Linked DNA regions of Hamadaea flava. The protein of the gene in region 2 interacts with the protein of the main gene of each other region in a pairwise test. Links are inferred from orthologs where the notes say so. Each region holds a gene or a part of one and is shown on either strand. Other genes may lie near its edges.

Region 1 (5,576 bases), 870 kb from region 2 along the record:
TCAACGTCTTCGCCACCGGGTCGGGCAATGTCTCCGCGACGCAGTTGGCCCAGTGGCAGTCGGACGCGGGCTGGTTCGAGAAGGCGATGGGCTGCGAGCCGGGGCAGCTGCGGTCGCGGCCGGGCGCTGCCGGTGAGCTGGCCGGGGTGCTCGCCGGGGTGGAAGGCGACCTGGTGAAGCGGATGCAGCTGCGGGAGGTGCTGGCCGATCCGAAACTGGCCAAGCAGCTGACTCCGAGCATGTCGCTGATCGAGCAGCTGCTGCGGGACAAGGACAACCTGTCCGGGGTGGCGCTGGCCAACGCCAAGGCGCTCATCCGGCGGTTCGTGGACGAGGTCGCCGAGGTTCTGCGTACGCAGGTACAGCAGACCAGCACCGGGACGCTGGACCGGTCGGTGCCGCCGAAGCGGGTGTACCGCAACCTCGACCTCGAACGCACGATCTGGAAGAACCTGACCAACTGGAACCCGGAGGACGAGCGGCTCTACGTCGACAAGCTGTTCTACCGGCAGACCGCCAAGCGCACCACCCCGGCGCGCCTGATCGTGGTGGTCGACCAGTCCGGGTCCATGGTCGACGCCATGGTCAACTGCACGATCCTGGCGTCGATCTTCGCCGGGCTGCCCAAGGTCGACGTGCACCTGATCGCGTACGACACGCGGGCGCTGGACCTGACCCCGTGGGTGCAGGACCCGTTCGAGGTGTTGCTGCGCACCAACCTCGGCGGCGGCACCGACGGCACGGTCGCTCTGGACCTGGCCCGGCCGAAGGTCGCCGATCCGCGCAACACCGTGCTCGTCTGGATCTCCGACTTCTACGAGTCGCAGGACCAGGCTGTCTTCAACGGCCTGCAGGCCGTGCACCGCTCGGGGGCCAAGCTGATTCCGGTCGGCTCGGTCAACAGCGGCGGCCAGGCCAGCGTCAATCCCTGGTTCCGGCAGAAGCTCAAGGATCAGGGCACCCCGGTGATCTCCGGGCACATCCGCAAACTCGTCACCGAGCTCAAGAACTTCCTCGCTTAGGAGAAAACGCTGATGACTCAAGAACAATCAGTCAACCTGCTGCGCGCTCCCGCCGAGGTGAAGTACGCCGAGGAGCTGGACTACCTGGAGTCGATCGACACCGGTGCCAAGCCCTTCACCTGGCGGCTGAGCCCGCGGATGGTCCGGATGTTCGTGCTGGGTTCGGAGCGGGCCGACGGCATCGACCGGGAGATCCCGCAGAAGTGGTTCGGCGACCGCAGTTTCGTCGAGCGCGCCATCGTCACCCTGGCGTCGGATCGGGGCCTGTTGCTGATCGGCGACCCGGGCACCGGCAAGAGCTGGCTGGCCGAGCTGCTGTCCGCGGCGATCTGCCGCAACTCGACGCTGGTCGTGCAGGGCACCGCCGGCACCACCGAGGACCACATCAAGTACTCGTGGAACGTCGCGATGGTGATCGCGCGGGGCCAGTCGCGTGACTCGCTGATCCCGTCGCCCATCATGGCCGCCATGGAGCAGGGCGTGGTCGGCCGGTTCGAGGAGCTGACCCGGTCGACCAGCGATGTGCAGGACGCGCTGATCTCGATCCTGTCGGAGAAGTACGTGTCGATCCCCGAGCTGGACGACGACAACATCGTCTTCGCCAAGCCCGGCTTCTCCATCATCGCCACCGCCAACAGCCGGGACCGGGGCGTCAACGACCTGTCGTCGGCCCTCAAGCGGCGCTTCAACTTCGTGCGCATCCCGGTGGTGACGAACAAGAAGAGCGAGGCGGAGATCGTCCGCTTCCGCACCGTCGAGCTGCTCAAGCGGCACCAGATCGAGCTGGACGTGCCGCCGACGCTGCTGGACATCCTGCTGCAGAGCTTCGCCGACCTGCGTACCGCGGCGGCCTCGGCGACCAGCGACGACGAGAAGCTGGAGTCGGCGTTGTCGACCGCCGAGCAGATCGGCGTGCTGGAGGACGCCATCCTGCACAGCCAGTTCTTCGGCGACGCCCAGCTGAAGGCGCACACGCTGGCCGGTTCGCTGGTCGGGTCGCTGGCCCGGCGCAGCCCGGAGGATCTGGCCATCCTCAACAAGTACTGGCACGGCGTGGTGGAGCCGCGCAGCAAGGCCGACGGCGGCGAGTGGCCGGAGTTCCTCGCCGGCGGCCGTGAGGCGATCGCCACCCTGTCATGACCGCCTTCGATCCCCTGAGGGACCAGCTGCTGGAGGCGGCGGCGGAGTTCGCGGGCGGCCCGGGCGACCTCGACGGCATCCTGGCCGGCATCGTCACCGACGTCGACCGGGCGTTGCGGGAGCCGCTGGAGATCTTCCCGGTCTGCCATCACTCGCCGGCCTCGGCGCTGGCGATGGCCCGCCGGCTGCGGGAGAAACGACCGCAGGTCGTCTACCTCGAACTGTGCGAGGATCTGCGGCCGCTGCTGGACGAGCTGCGCAACTGCAAGCTGCCGGTCGCGGTGCAGGCGTTCGCCTCCGAGGTGGACGGCTTCCCGCCGGACTGGTCGCCGCTGAGCGTGGTCGCGCCGATCACCGAGGCCTCGGCCGAGTACCAGGCGATCGCGTACGCCCTGGACACGCCGGGGGTCGAACTGGTCTGTGTGGACCGGTCGACCGACCACGTGTTCCAGTGGTCGCCGCGGGCGGAGGAGACGACGACGCAGGACGGCGACGCCGACTCCGAGGACGACGCCGAGGGCAAGGATCTGCACGGCGACGCGGTCGGCGTGGAGATCGGCGACCTGCGGCCCCGGTTCGGCCAGCTGGAGGCGTACCTGCTGCACCACGGCAAGGTGCGGCACTGGTCGGAGTGGTGGGACCAGTACGTCGAGCAGCCGCTCGGTTCGACCGGCGCGGACCATGCGACGTATCGACAGGTCATGGTCCTCATCGGCAGTCTGTTCCGGCGGCTGGCCCCGGGCGACCCGAGCCGGGTCACCGTGGACGAGGACCGCGAACGCTACATGTGGACGCGGATGCGTGAGCACCTCGCTTCGTCCGGAGTGGACCCGTCGCAGGCGCTGTATGTGTGCGGCGCGTTCCACGCGGCCAGTCACGTGCCGGAGTTCGGGCTGACGGGCTCGGACTGGGAGATCAGCCCGCGGTCGGCCACCAAGTGGCTCTACGGGCTCATCCCGTCCAGCCACTCGGCGATCGAGGCCCAGTTCGGGCTCGCCTCGGGCTCGGTCTCGATCGCGGCCGCCACCTGGGCCAAGTCCCTCACGCGGACCGGCGTCAAGCCGTTCCAGCTCCAGGGCCAGACGGGTACGCGCAAACGGGCGGCCGCCAAGACTACGGTGGCACCGCCGGCGGCCGTCGCCGAACCGGTGACGGACAAGCTCACGAAGTTCCTGGCCAGCCCGCCGCGGCTGGACGGCCTGGACGAGGCGGAGCTGCTGGGCTGGTCGGTGGAGATCGTGCGGCTGGCCCGCCGGCACGGCTACCTGGCCAGTACGGCCGACGCGATCGCGGTGTTCGAGACGTCGATCCTGCTGGCCGGGATGCGCAACCGGGCCCGGCCGACGCCGTACGACTTCGCCGACGCCGCGGTGACCTGCATCGAGAAGGAGGCCGTGCCGGGTCGCCGGGACGTCCGGCGGCTCTGCGAGATCATGCTCGGCGGCGACCGGATCGGGCAGGTCGGCTACGACGCGTTGCCGCCGTTGGCCCGCGACGTCTACGACCGGCTCGAACCGCTCAAGGTGAACGTGGAGGCGCGCACCATCCAGCGGGCGCTGCTGGACTTGAAGGCGCAGCCCGAACTGGTGCCGTGTTCGGATCTGCTGTGGGTGCTGCGGCGGCTGATGCCGCCCGACGTCGTCCGCCCGATCATGGGCGAGCGGACGCTGGGCCGGAAGTCCATTCAGGAGAGCTGGGACCTCGCGATCGGGCGCAGCCAGCGGTATCTCATCGAGCTGGGCTACGAGGGGATCACCGTCGAGCAGGTGCTCGAGCAGCGGCTGCGGCGGGAGGTCTGGGCGCCGTCGGCGACGGCGGCCGGCGCCTTGACCGCGGTCGAGGACTCGCTGCTCTACCTGCGCAGCCGCCGGTTCACCGACGAACTCGGCGCGCGGGCGGTCGAACTGCTGGCCGCCGAGCGTACGGTCGACGAGGCTCCGGAGGTGTTGCAGCGCATCCGCCGGCTGCTCGCGTACTACCGGTCGGGGGAGCGCGGCGGGCTGCCCGGCTGGTGCGAGGACTTCGTCAAGACCGGGTACGCCCACTACTGCACGCTGCTGCCGACGGCGTTCGTGGAGGACGAGACCGGCGTACGCCAGGTCGCGGCGATGCTGGGTTTCCTGTTCGGGATGGAGAACCTGGCCCTGTCGCTGGGGTGTGACCGGGCGCAGCTGGAGATCTCGGTCCAGCAGTCGCACCCGGAGGCCCCGGCGAAGGTGGCGCTGCTGTGGGCGGCGCACCATCAGCTGGGTCTGCTGCCGCTGGCGCGGTTGCGGGAGCGGGTCGACGAGCTGCTCGGCAACCCGATGGTGCTGCCCGCGATGCCGCAGTACGTCAGCGGTTTCCTCCAGGCGCTGGTGCCGGTGCCGGGGCTCACCTCGTTCGTCGTCGAGATGTTGTCGAAGGCCTTCGCGCAGCTGCCCGACCCGGTGCTGCTGCCGTGGCTGCCGCAGCTCATCAAGACGCTGAAGGAGCAGGCCCCGGAGTTGGTCCCGGTCCTCGTCCGGGAGGCCGGCCGGACCTTCCCGGGCAGTCTGCCGGAGCTGGACAGCTGGACGCCGCCGTGGTCGCCCGACGCGGCCGCCCCGGCCGCTGCGGCGGGCGTGGTGGTCTCCGGCGGACCGGTCGCGCGGCTGCTGGCCGAGCATCCCGAGCCGACGGACGCGGTCGCCGGCCTGCTGGGCGTCACCGGTTCGTGGGGCGTCCTGGACGCCGGTTCGCCGGTCGCCGACCTGCTCGGCGCGTACGGCGAGACGACGGAGGCGGTGGCCGAACTGCTCAGCGTCTGATCGAGCAGGCCGGACTACGGAACGACGGTCACCGGCCAGCGCCCAGCTCGGACGAGCCGGGCGGCGACCGACCCGATGAACCGATGTCCGGCCTGCTCGGACGCGCCGACCACGACCATGTCGGCGCGCAGTTCGACGGCGGCGTCGCGCAACTCGGCGAAGGCGTCGCCCCGGCGGACCATGAACGTGGTGGAGATGCCGAACTCGGCGGCCCGGTCCCGGATCTGCGTACGCAGTTCCTGGATCTGGTCGTCGAACAACTGCTCCTGCGCCGCGGCGGCGCTGGCGGCCATCGCCGTCCACACCGATGGGGTGGCGACGTAGACCACGACCAGGCGGGATCGCTGTCGGCGGGCCAGGCCACCGGCGTACGCCCCGGCGCGCAGGCCGGTCGACGATCCGTCGACGCCGGCGACGATGACGCGGGGGCCGTCGGTGCCTCGTTCGAAGGGGCCTGGATGCCACGCCGGCCCGTACTCCTCGATCAGCCGCTCGGGCCACCCGTCGCTCACGCCCTCATTATGGCTTCCGGCGTAAGAATCGGCGGCGCACGCACATCTCTGGATGACCTACCGAGAAGGAAACGGAGTCATCATGAGACGAGTGCTGAGCGTTCTCGGCACGA
Region 2 (7,674 bases):
GTCGCGACTTGTCCGGCTGGGCCGACAAGTGGCTGCGGTCGCCGCAGGTCAACACGTTGCGACCGGTGCTCACCGAGAACGGCTTCGCGGTGGAGCAGACCGCGCCGGCGGCGTACCCGACGCTTCGGCCGCATCGCATCGGCATCAGCTGGACCGAACCGGCCACCGGCGTACGGAAGCGGATCGAGACCGGTGTGGACGGTCCGGTGACCGAGGTCGCCGCGTTGCACGGCGTGACGATGGAAGACGTGCTGCTCAACGACGGTGACTTGACCTTCGCGAAGGTCAGGTTCGCCCGGGGCGCCGACCTCGCCCGCCTGCTCGGACAGCTGACGTCCCCGTTGGACCGGGCGGTCGTCTGGGGCGCGATCTGGGACGCCGTACGCGACGGCGAAGTCCCCGCGATGGACTTCCTCGACCTGATCCGCAGCTCGCTGGCGGCCGAGACGCACGTCGGCGTGGCCGAGCACATCCTCGGGTTCGCCCGGGGCATCGCGATCAGCCGGTTCCTCCCGGTCGGCCAGCGGGCGGCGGGGCAGGCGGCGGTGAACGACGCGTGCGAGGCGATCTTGGCGCAGGCCGCGCCGGGCGACAGCTTGCAGCTGGCGGCGTTCCGGACCTTGATCAGCGGTACGCCCGCCGAACCGGTCCGCGCCTGGCTCGCCGGCCGCGACCTGCCCGAGGGCTTGGCCGTCGACGACGAGGTGCGCTGGTCGATGCTGCTGCGGCTGGCCGTCCTCGGCGATCTGACCGAGGCCGAGCTGGACGCCGAGCAGTCCCGCGACGGGACCGCGCGGGGTGCGGTCGAAGCGGCTCGCTGTCGGGCCGCGCGGCCCGAGGCGGCGGCCAAGGCGACCGCGTTCGAGCAGATCGTCCGCGACCGTGAGCTGTCCAACCGGATGCTGGAGGCGATCGGCCAGGGCTTCTGGCGCGCCGAGCACTGGGAGCTGACCGACGAGTACGTCGAGCGGTACTTCACCGAGCTGCCCGCGTCGCAGGAATGGCGGTCCGGCTACCTGCTGGCGACCCTCGGCGGGGCGGCCTACCCGGTGACGGCGGCGTACGCCTCCACTGTGGAGCAAGCCGAGCGCATGCTCGCCCAGCCCGGCCTGAACACGCAGTTCGCGCGGGCGATCGCGGACTCCACCGACGACCTGCGCCGGGCGGTACGCCAACGGAACCTGCGATGAGCCGGCGTCGTATCGGCATCATGGGCGGGACGTTCGATCCCATCCACAACGGCCACCTCGTCGCCGCGAGCGAGGTGGCCGACCGGTTCGACCTGGACGAGGTCGTCTTCGTGCCGACCGGGAAGCCCTGGCAGAAGCCGGACAGCAAGGTCTCCGCGGCCGAGCACCGCTACCTCATGACGGTCATCGCGACCGCGTCGAACCCGCAGTTCACGGTCAGCCGGGTCGACCTCGATCGGGAGGGGCCGACCTACACCGTCGACACGCTGCGCGAACTCCGCGAGGTGTACGGCGCGCAGGCCGAGCTGTTCTTCATCACCGGCGCGGACGCGCTGGCGAAGATCCTTTCGTGGAAGGACGCCGATCAGCTCTTCGAGCTGGCTCACTTCGTCGGCGTCACCCGGCCGGGTTTCACCCTCAGCGACTCGCACCTGCCGTCGGAGGCGGTCACCCTCGTCCAGGTGCCCGCGCTGGCGATCTCGTCGAGCGACTGCCGCGCGCGGGTCGCCGCCGGGCAGCCGGTCTGGTATCTCGTGCCCGACGGTGTCGTGCAATACATCGCAAAACATCATTTGTACCGTTAAAAAGGACTGTATCCCCGCGCCGCCGGAGGGCGATAAGCGTCATATCTCGCGGGTGCGAAGGCCACCACCTGTGAGATCCTGGACGTCAGGGAAACGTCCCCGACGGAAGGAACCAGGTGCCAGCATCCGAGCGTGCTGTCGAGATGGCGCTGACCGCGGCTCAGGCCGCGGCGGACAAGAAGGCCGAAGACATCGTCCTGCTCGACGTGGCTGACCAGCTGATCATCACCGACGCCTTCGTTCTGGCGTCCGCGCCGAACGAGCGGCAGGTGCTCGCCATCGTCGACGCGATCGAGGAGAAGCTGCTGGAGCTGCCGGAGAAGGCCAAGCCGGTTCGGCGTGAAGGTGAGCGGTCGGGCCGCTGGGTGCTGCTCGACTACGTCGACATCGTGGTGCACGTCCAGCACTCCGAGGAGCGTGAGTTCTACGCGCTCGACCGGTTGTGGAAGGACTGCCCACGGATCGAGTTCGTCGATCGGGACCTGGCCGACAGCCCGTCATGACCAGCGCGGAGGGCCTGACGCCCGGCACCCGGATCATCCTCTGGCGGCACGGCAACACCGACTGGAACGCCGAGCACCGGGTGCAGGGCCAGACTGATGTGCCCCTCAACGACCTCGGCCGGGAGCAGGCGGCTCAGGCGGCGGCTCGGTTGGCCCCGCTGAAGCCGGATCTGCTCATCAGCAGCGACCTCCAGCGCGCCGCGCGTACGGCGGACGCGTTGGCCGAGCTGATCGAGATGCGGCCGGAACGAGACGCCCGCTTGCGGGAGCGTGGGTTCGGCTTGTGGGAGACGTTGCTGACGCCGGAGATCAAGGTGCGCTTCCCGGAGTCCCGGGCGCGGTGGGAGGCGGCCGACCCCGATCCGGGCGACGGCATCGAGCCCCTGTCCGACCTGGCCAAGCGGGTCGGCGAGGTGATCCGGGAGACGGCGGAACGCGTACCGGGCGGGTTGGCGGTGCTGACCACGCACGGCGGTTCGATCAAGTACGGCGTCGCCGCGTTCCTCGGATTGCCGGAGGAGTTCCTGCCGACCCTCGGCTCGATCGGCAACTGCCACTGGGTAGAGCTGCGTGTCGAGTCCAAGGGCCGCTGGCGGCTTCAGGCGTACAACGTGAATTAACCGCCGGGGAGGGCTTGCCCGAGCCGCCAGGAGTGCGATCAGTGGCCGGACTCCCCCCGTGAGAGTCCGGCCACCCGCGGGTCACGCGAGGCGCAGAGCTGCCGCCGCCGCGTGACCGTTGGCCCGGCTGGCCCCGAAGGTGTTCATGAACGCCTTCGCGCCCGCCGGCCGCCACTCCGCCGGCCAGCCCATCTCCACGACCACCGTGGGATGCGTGGCCGCGAGCGCCTCGGTGAGCCGGCGGGCCGGCTCGGTGCGGTGGATGTGCCGGCCCACGATCACGATCGGGCGGTCGCCCGCCTTCGCGATGAGCGCACCGGTCGAGGTCTCCGCCGCGTCCGTGGTGAGCTGCTCGGTGCCGCCCAGGTGCTGGGCCAGGCCCCACGGCACCGGCCCCTCGGCGATGCTGTAGCCCGCGACGAGCTGCACGACCAGCGGGTTCTCGACACCCTCGACCGAACCCTCGACGCGGATCGCCCGCGCAGCGGCCGCGTAGCCCAGGTCCGGCTCGATCTCGGTCGGGAACGCACCCTGCGTCCACGCCGCGAGCTGCGAGTTCCGCTCGGCGGCCTCGGTCAGGCGAGCCAGCGGCAGTTCGCCGCGCTCGACCGCTGTCGCGATCTCCGCGACGACCCGCTCGATCAGGTCCAGGTCCACGTCCGCGCCGATGCACAGCAGGTCGCTGCCCGCGTTCAGGGACAGCACCGCGGCCCGCTCGATGCCGCCGGCGGCCTGCGCCGCTCCGGCCATCTCCAGCGCGTCGGTCACTATCACGCCGGTGAAGCCGAATTCCGCCCGCAGGAGGTCGTGCAGCACGCGCCGGCTGAAGGTCGCGGGCAGATCGCCCGTCAGCACTGGTACGCGAATGTGCGCGGTCATGATGGACTTGACCCCGGCAGCGACCGCCGTCGCGAACGGAGGCAGTTCCCGTTCCCGCAGCACCTGCTCGCTGACGTCGACGGTCGGCAGCCCGAGGTGGGAGTCGCTGACCGTCGCGCCGTGTCCGGGGAAGTGCTTGGCGCAAGCGGCGACGCCGGTCGACTGAAGGCCGACGACGGCCGCGGCGGTGTGCGCGGCGACCTGCGTGGTGGCGGCGCCGAACGAGCGGGTGCCGATGACCGGGTTGTCGGTGGCGACGTTGACGTCGACGGTGGGCGCCAGGTTGAGGTTCACGCCGGCGGCCCGCAGATCCTGGCCGATCGCCTGGTAGATGCGGCTGGTGAGGCTGTAGTCGCCGATGAATCCCAGCGCGGCGTTGCCCGGGTACGGGCTGCCGCTGCGGTGGTAGAGCCGGGTGACGTCGCCACCCTCCTCGTCGAGGCTGATCAGAACGTCGGGGCGGGCCGCCCGCAGCTGCGAGGTGAGTCGGGCCAGCTGTTCGGGGGATTCGATGTTGTACCCGAACAGGCAGAATCCGGCCAGCCCTTCGGATACCAGGTCGACGGCCCATCGGGGGGCGGTGAGGGCTTCGGCGTCGAGCCGTCCGGCGCCGATGCCCACGCCCGATTCGGTCCGTCCACCGAAGGAGGGGAGCAGGGTCTGCAGGATGAGGCGCCGCAGCCCGGGGTCGATCGTCATCTCGTGTCCCACTGTTCGTCGTGTTCCGGGGTGGACCTCCGCCGGTGCGGCGGGGCCGTGTCGCTTGACCGGGGGGACGTCCCCACCTACTGAGACGTCGTACCCTAGCCGTTAGTGGTAAAGCATTGCCAATCTAATAAGAAACTTTACTAAACGCCAGAGGCTGCCGCCATGTCATCTGCTCGTCTCCCGGGAACCCCCCGTCTCCTGCGCGCTCTCAACGACCGAGCCGCACTCGAACTCTTGCTGGAGCATGGTCCCCTCACGCGTACCCAGCTCGGCGAACGCACCGGCCTGTCCAAGGTCACCGCATCCCAGCTGGTCGAACGCCTGGAGGAGCGCGGCCTGGTCCGGCGCGTCGGCGAGCAGGCCGGTGGGCGGGGTCCGAATGCCCAGCTCTACGCGGTGACACCGTCCAGTGCCTACGTCGTCGGCGTGGATGTCGGCCCGGACCACGTGGTCGCGGCCTGCGCCGACATCACAGGTTCGATAGTAGGCCGTGTCGAGCACTCCACTCGGGACACCGACGACCCCGTGGGCCTCGTGCACTCGGCCGTGCTGGAGGCGGCCGACCTCGGCGGCGCGGCGCTGAGCGACATCCGCCGGATCGTCCTCGGCACCCCCGGTCTGGTCGACCCGTCGACCGGCGACATCGCCTTCGCGTGGGACCTGCCGCGCTGGCATCGCGGTCTGCTCGCCAACCTGCGCGAGGACCTGATCCCCGACGTGTTCTTCGAGAACGACGTGAACCTGGCCGCCGTCACCGAGGCGCACGAAGGCGCCGCGCGCGGTGTCGGCGACTTCCTCCTCGTCTGGATCGACCGCGGCGTCGGCCTCGCCGTCATGCTCGGCGGGCGGCTGCACCGCGGCGCGACCGGTGCGGCGGGCGAGATCGGCTGGCTGCCCGTCCCCGGCGCGGACCTGCCTCGGGACGTCAGCAAGCGGGGGGCCAAGGGCGCGTTCCAGGCCATCGCCGGGGCCGACGCGGTGCTCGCCGTCGCGCGCGAGAACGGCTTCAAGGGACGTACGGCGGGCGAAGCGGTGCGGGCTGCCATCGCCGCCGGCACCAAGGGCGGTCCCGTCCTCGACGAGTTGGCCCGGCGACTGGCGCTCGGCGTCGCCTCCATCGGCGTCGTCCTCGACCCGTCGCTCGTCGTGCTCGCCGGCGAAGTCGGCCAGGCCGGCGGCACACCGCTCGCCGACCGGGTGCAGCACGAGGTCGCCGCGATCTCGGTGGTCTCGCCGCGCGTCGTCGTCTCCGAGGTCGGCGCCGAGCCGGTGCTGCGCGGGGCGCTGCTGACCGGCCTCGACGCCGTACGCGACCAGGTCTTCGGCTCCACCACCAACTAACGTTCCTTGCAGATCAGGGATGTGCGGCCTACCGGAGCCTCCGGAAGCCTGCACGTCCCTGATCTGCACCCGTAAAGGGCTAGGCGAGGTCGCGGCGGCGGAAGACGCCGAACGCGGTCGCCAGCACCACCGCGACGAGCGTCCCGAGCACAACCGCGCCCTGCCACCACTCGACGTGCCCGTACTCGTCGTACCTGATGTAGTACTGCAAGGAGCCGGTCATCCAGGTGCCGACGTAGGTCGACAGGAACCAGGGCTCCTGCGGCCGATAGCCGAGCACCTCCATGACCAGGCGCGCCCCGGCCTCCCAGACGACGGCGTACGCCGTGAGCAGGCCCAGGGCGGCGGCGGTGTGCCGGCCGACGGTGGCGACCCCGAAAGAGACCGCGGTGACCATCACGGCCAGCGCGACACCGCGAGCGACGAGGACGACGAGGTTGCCGACGAAGTCGGAGTCGATCCCGCCGACGTAGCCGGTCGCCTGGGCGATGCCGTAGAACGTCGCGACGTAGATCGCCGAGAACACGACCGAGAACAGGCCGACCGAGCCGAGCAGGACGGCCAGCTTCGCCCCGAGGACGCGTACGCGCTCCGGCCGCCACAGCAGCAGATTGGTCGCACCGCCGCTGGCCAGTTCGGCCCCGATGAAGGTGGCCCCGACGAGGAACCCGAACAACGCCAGGTACGCCGCCAGGAACCCGATCAGCGGCCGGATCGACGTCTTGAAGACGTAGGTGTCGTAGAGGAAGTCCTCGGGCTGTACGACGGTCAGCCGGCAGACGTTCGGGTACTTCGCCCGCTCGACGGCCGTCGAGTCGGGCGAATGCGCGGCCACGCACTCGTCGTAGAGCTGTCGGTGGATCTCGTTCTCGGAGTTGGCCTGCATGACCGCGCTCGCCCAGTCGGCGGCGGTCGGCTGGTGGCTGCCCGCCATGGTCACCGCGACGGTCACCCCGAACACGCCGATCATCACGGCCGTCAGGATCTGCACGAACCGCCGGGAGAACAGCCGTTGCAGCTCGGCCCGGAGCAGATTGCCCTTCACGCGACGACCTCCATCTCGCTGGACTGCACCCGCACCGCGTCGTCGACCTGCCGGTACGCCCCCGGCAGCGGGCGGGTCGCGGTCAGGTCCAGGAAGACGCTCTCCAGATCGGCCCCGATCGGGGTCAGCTCGGTCAGCCACACCTCGGCCCGGCCGAGCGCCTCGCTGATCTCGGCCGCGTCGGCGACCCCGGCCACGACCAGGTGGCCGTCGGTCGCCGAGACGGTCAGGCCCGCCCCTTCGAGGACTTCGCGAGCCCGGTCCAGCTGCTTCACGCGTACCAGATATTCGCCCTTGGAATGCTCGGCCAGCACGTCGCCGACGGGTCCCGCGACCACGCGGCGGCCGCGCGAGATGATCGTGACTGTGTCGCAGACCTGCTCGATCTCGCTCAGGATGTGGCTGGAGACCAGCACCGTGACGCCCTCCGCAGCGAGATCGCGCAGCAGCGTGCGCATCTCGTGGATGCCGCCCGGGTCGAGTCCGTTCGCCGGTTCGTCCAGAATGAGCAGCTCCGGGGCCTTGAGGAGGGCGGAGGCCACCGCGAGCCGCTGCTTCATGCCGAGCGAGAAGGTCTTCACCCGCTCGTCGGCCCGATCGCGCAGGCCGACCCGCTCGAGCACCTCGTCCACTCGCGGAGCCGCCACCCCGCCCGCCGTAGCGAGCAGCGCCAACGTCTTGCGCGCGGTGAAGTTCTCGAAGAACGCCGGGCTCTCCACGATCGCACCCACCCGGTGGGCCACCTGGGCGTAGTCTCCGCTCGGCCGGCCCAGCACGGTCATCTCTCCAGCGTCGGCGCGGACC

What was found. Proteins that work in one complex are often made in the same cells at the same time.
Region 1: the proteins of rsfS (region 2) and HDA40_RS33865 interact in binary tests that used the Escherichia coli proteins (3 or more experiments, as listed by UniProt). The link is inferred for Hamadaea flava from one-to-one orthologs.

What each region holds. Positions count from the first base shown.
Region 1 is NZ_JAMZDZ010000001.1:7,204,257-7,209,832, forward strand. The notes cover bases 109-3,098. They hold HDA40_RS33865 (ATP-binding protein), read left to right. Parts: upstream 109-1,034; coding sequence 1,035-2,162; downstream 2,163-3,098. Other genes in these bases: HDA40_RS33860 (VWA domain-containing protein), read left to right, coding at 109-1,022; HDA40_RS33870 (DUF5682 family protein), read left to right, coding at 2,159-3,098. Outside these bases: more of HDA40_RS33860, read left to right, coding at 1-108; more of HDA40_RS33870, read left to right, coding at 3,099-4,951; HDA40_RS33875 (universal stress protein), read right to left, coding at 4,966-5,463; HDA40_RS33880 (hypothetical protein), read left to right, coding at 5,546-5,576.
Region 2 is NZ_JAMZDZ010000001.1:6,329,751-6,337,424, forward strand. Bases 858-3,583 are described here. They hold rsfS (ribosome silencing factor), read left to right. Parts: upstream 858-1,890; coding sequence 1,891-2,277; downstream 2,278-3,583. Other genes in these bases: pepN (aminopeptidase N), read left to right, coding at 858-1,190; nadD (nicotinate-nucleotide adenylyltransferase), read left to right, coding at 1,187-1,774; HDA40_RS29650 (histidine phosphatase family protein), read left to right, coding at 2,274-2,897; HDA40_RS29655 (glycoside hydrolase family 3 protein), read right to left, coding at 2,979-3,583. Outside these bases: more of pepN, read left to right, coding at 1-857; more of HDA40_RS29655, read right to left, coding at 3,584-4,475; HDA40_RS29660 (ROK family transcriptional regulator), read left to right, coding at 4,647-5,825; HDA40_RS29665 (ABC transporter permease subunit), read right to left, coding at 5,905-6,870; HDA40_RS29670 (ATP-binding cassette domain-containing protein), read right to left, coding at 6,867-7,674. UniProt on the Escherichia coli protein: Functions as a ribosomal silencing factor. Interacts with ribosomal protein uL14 (rplN), blocking formation of intersubunit bridge B8.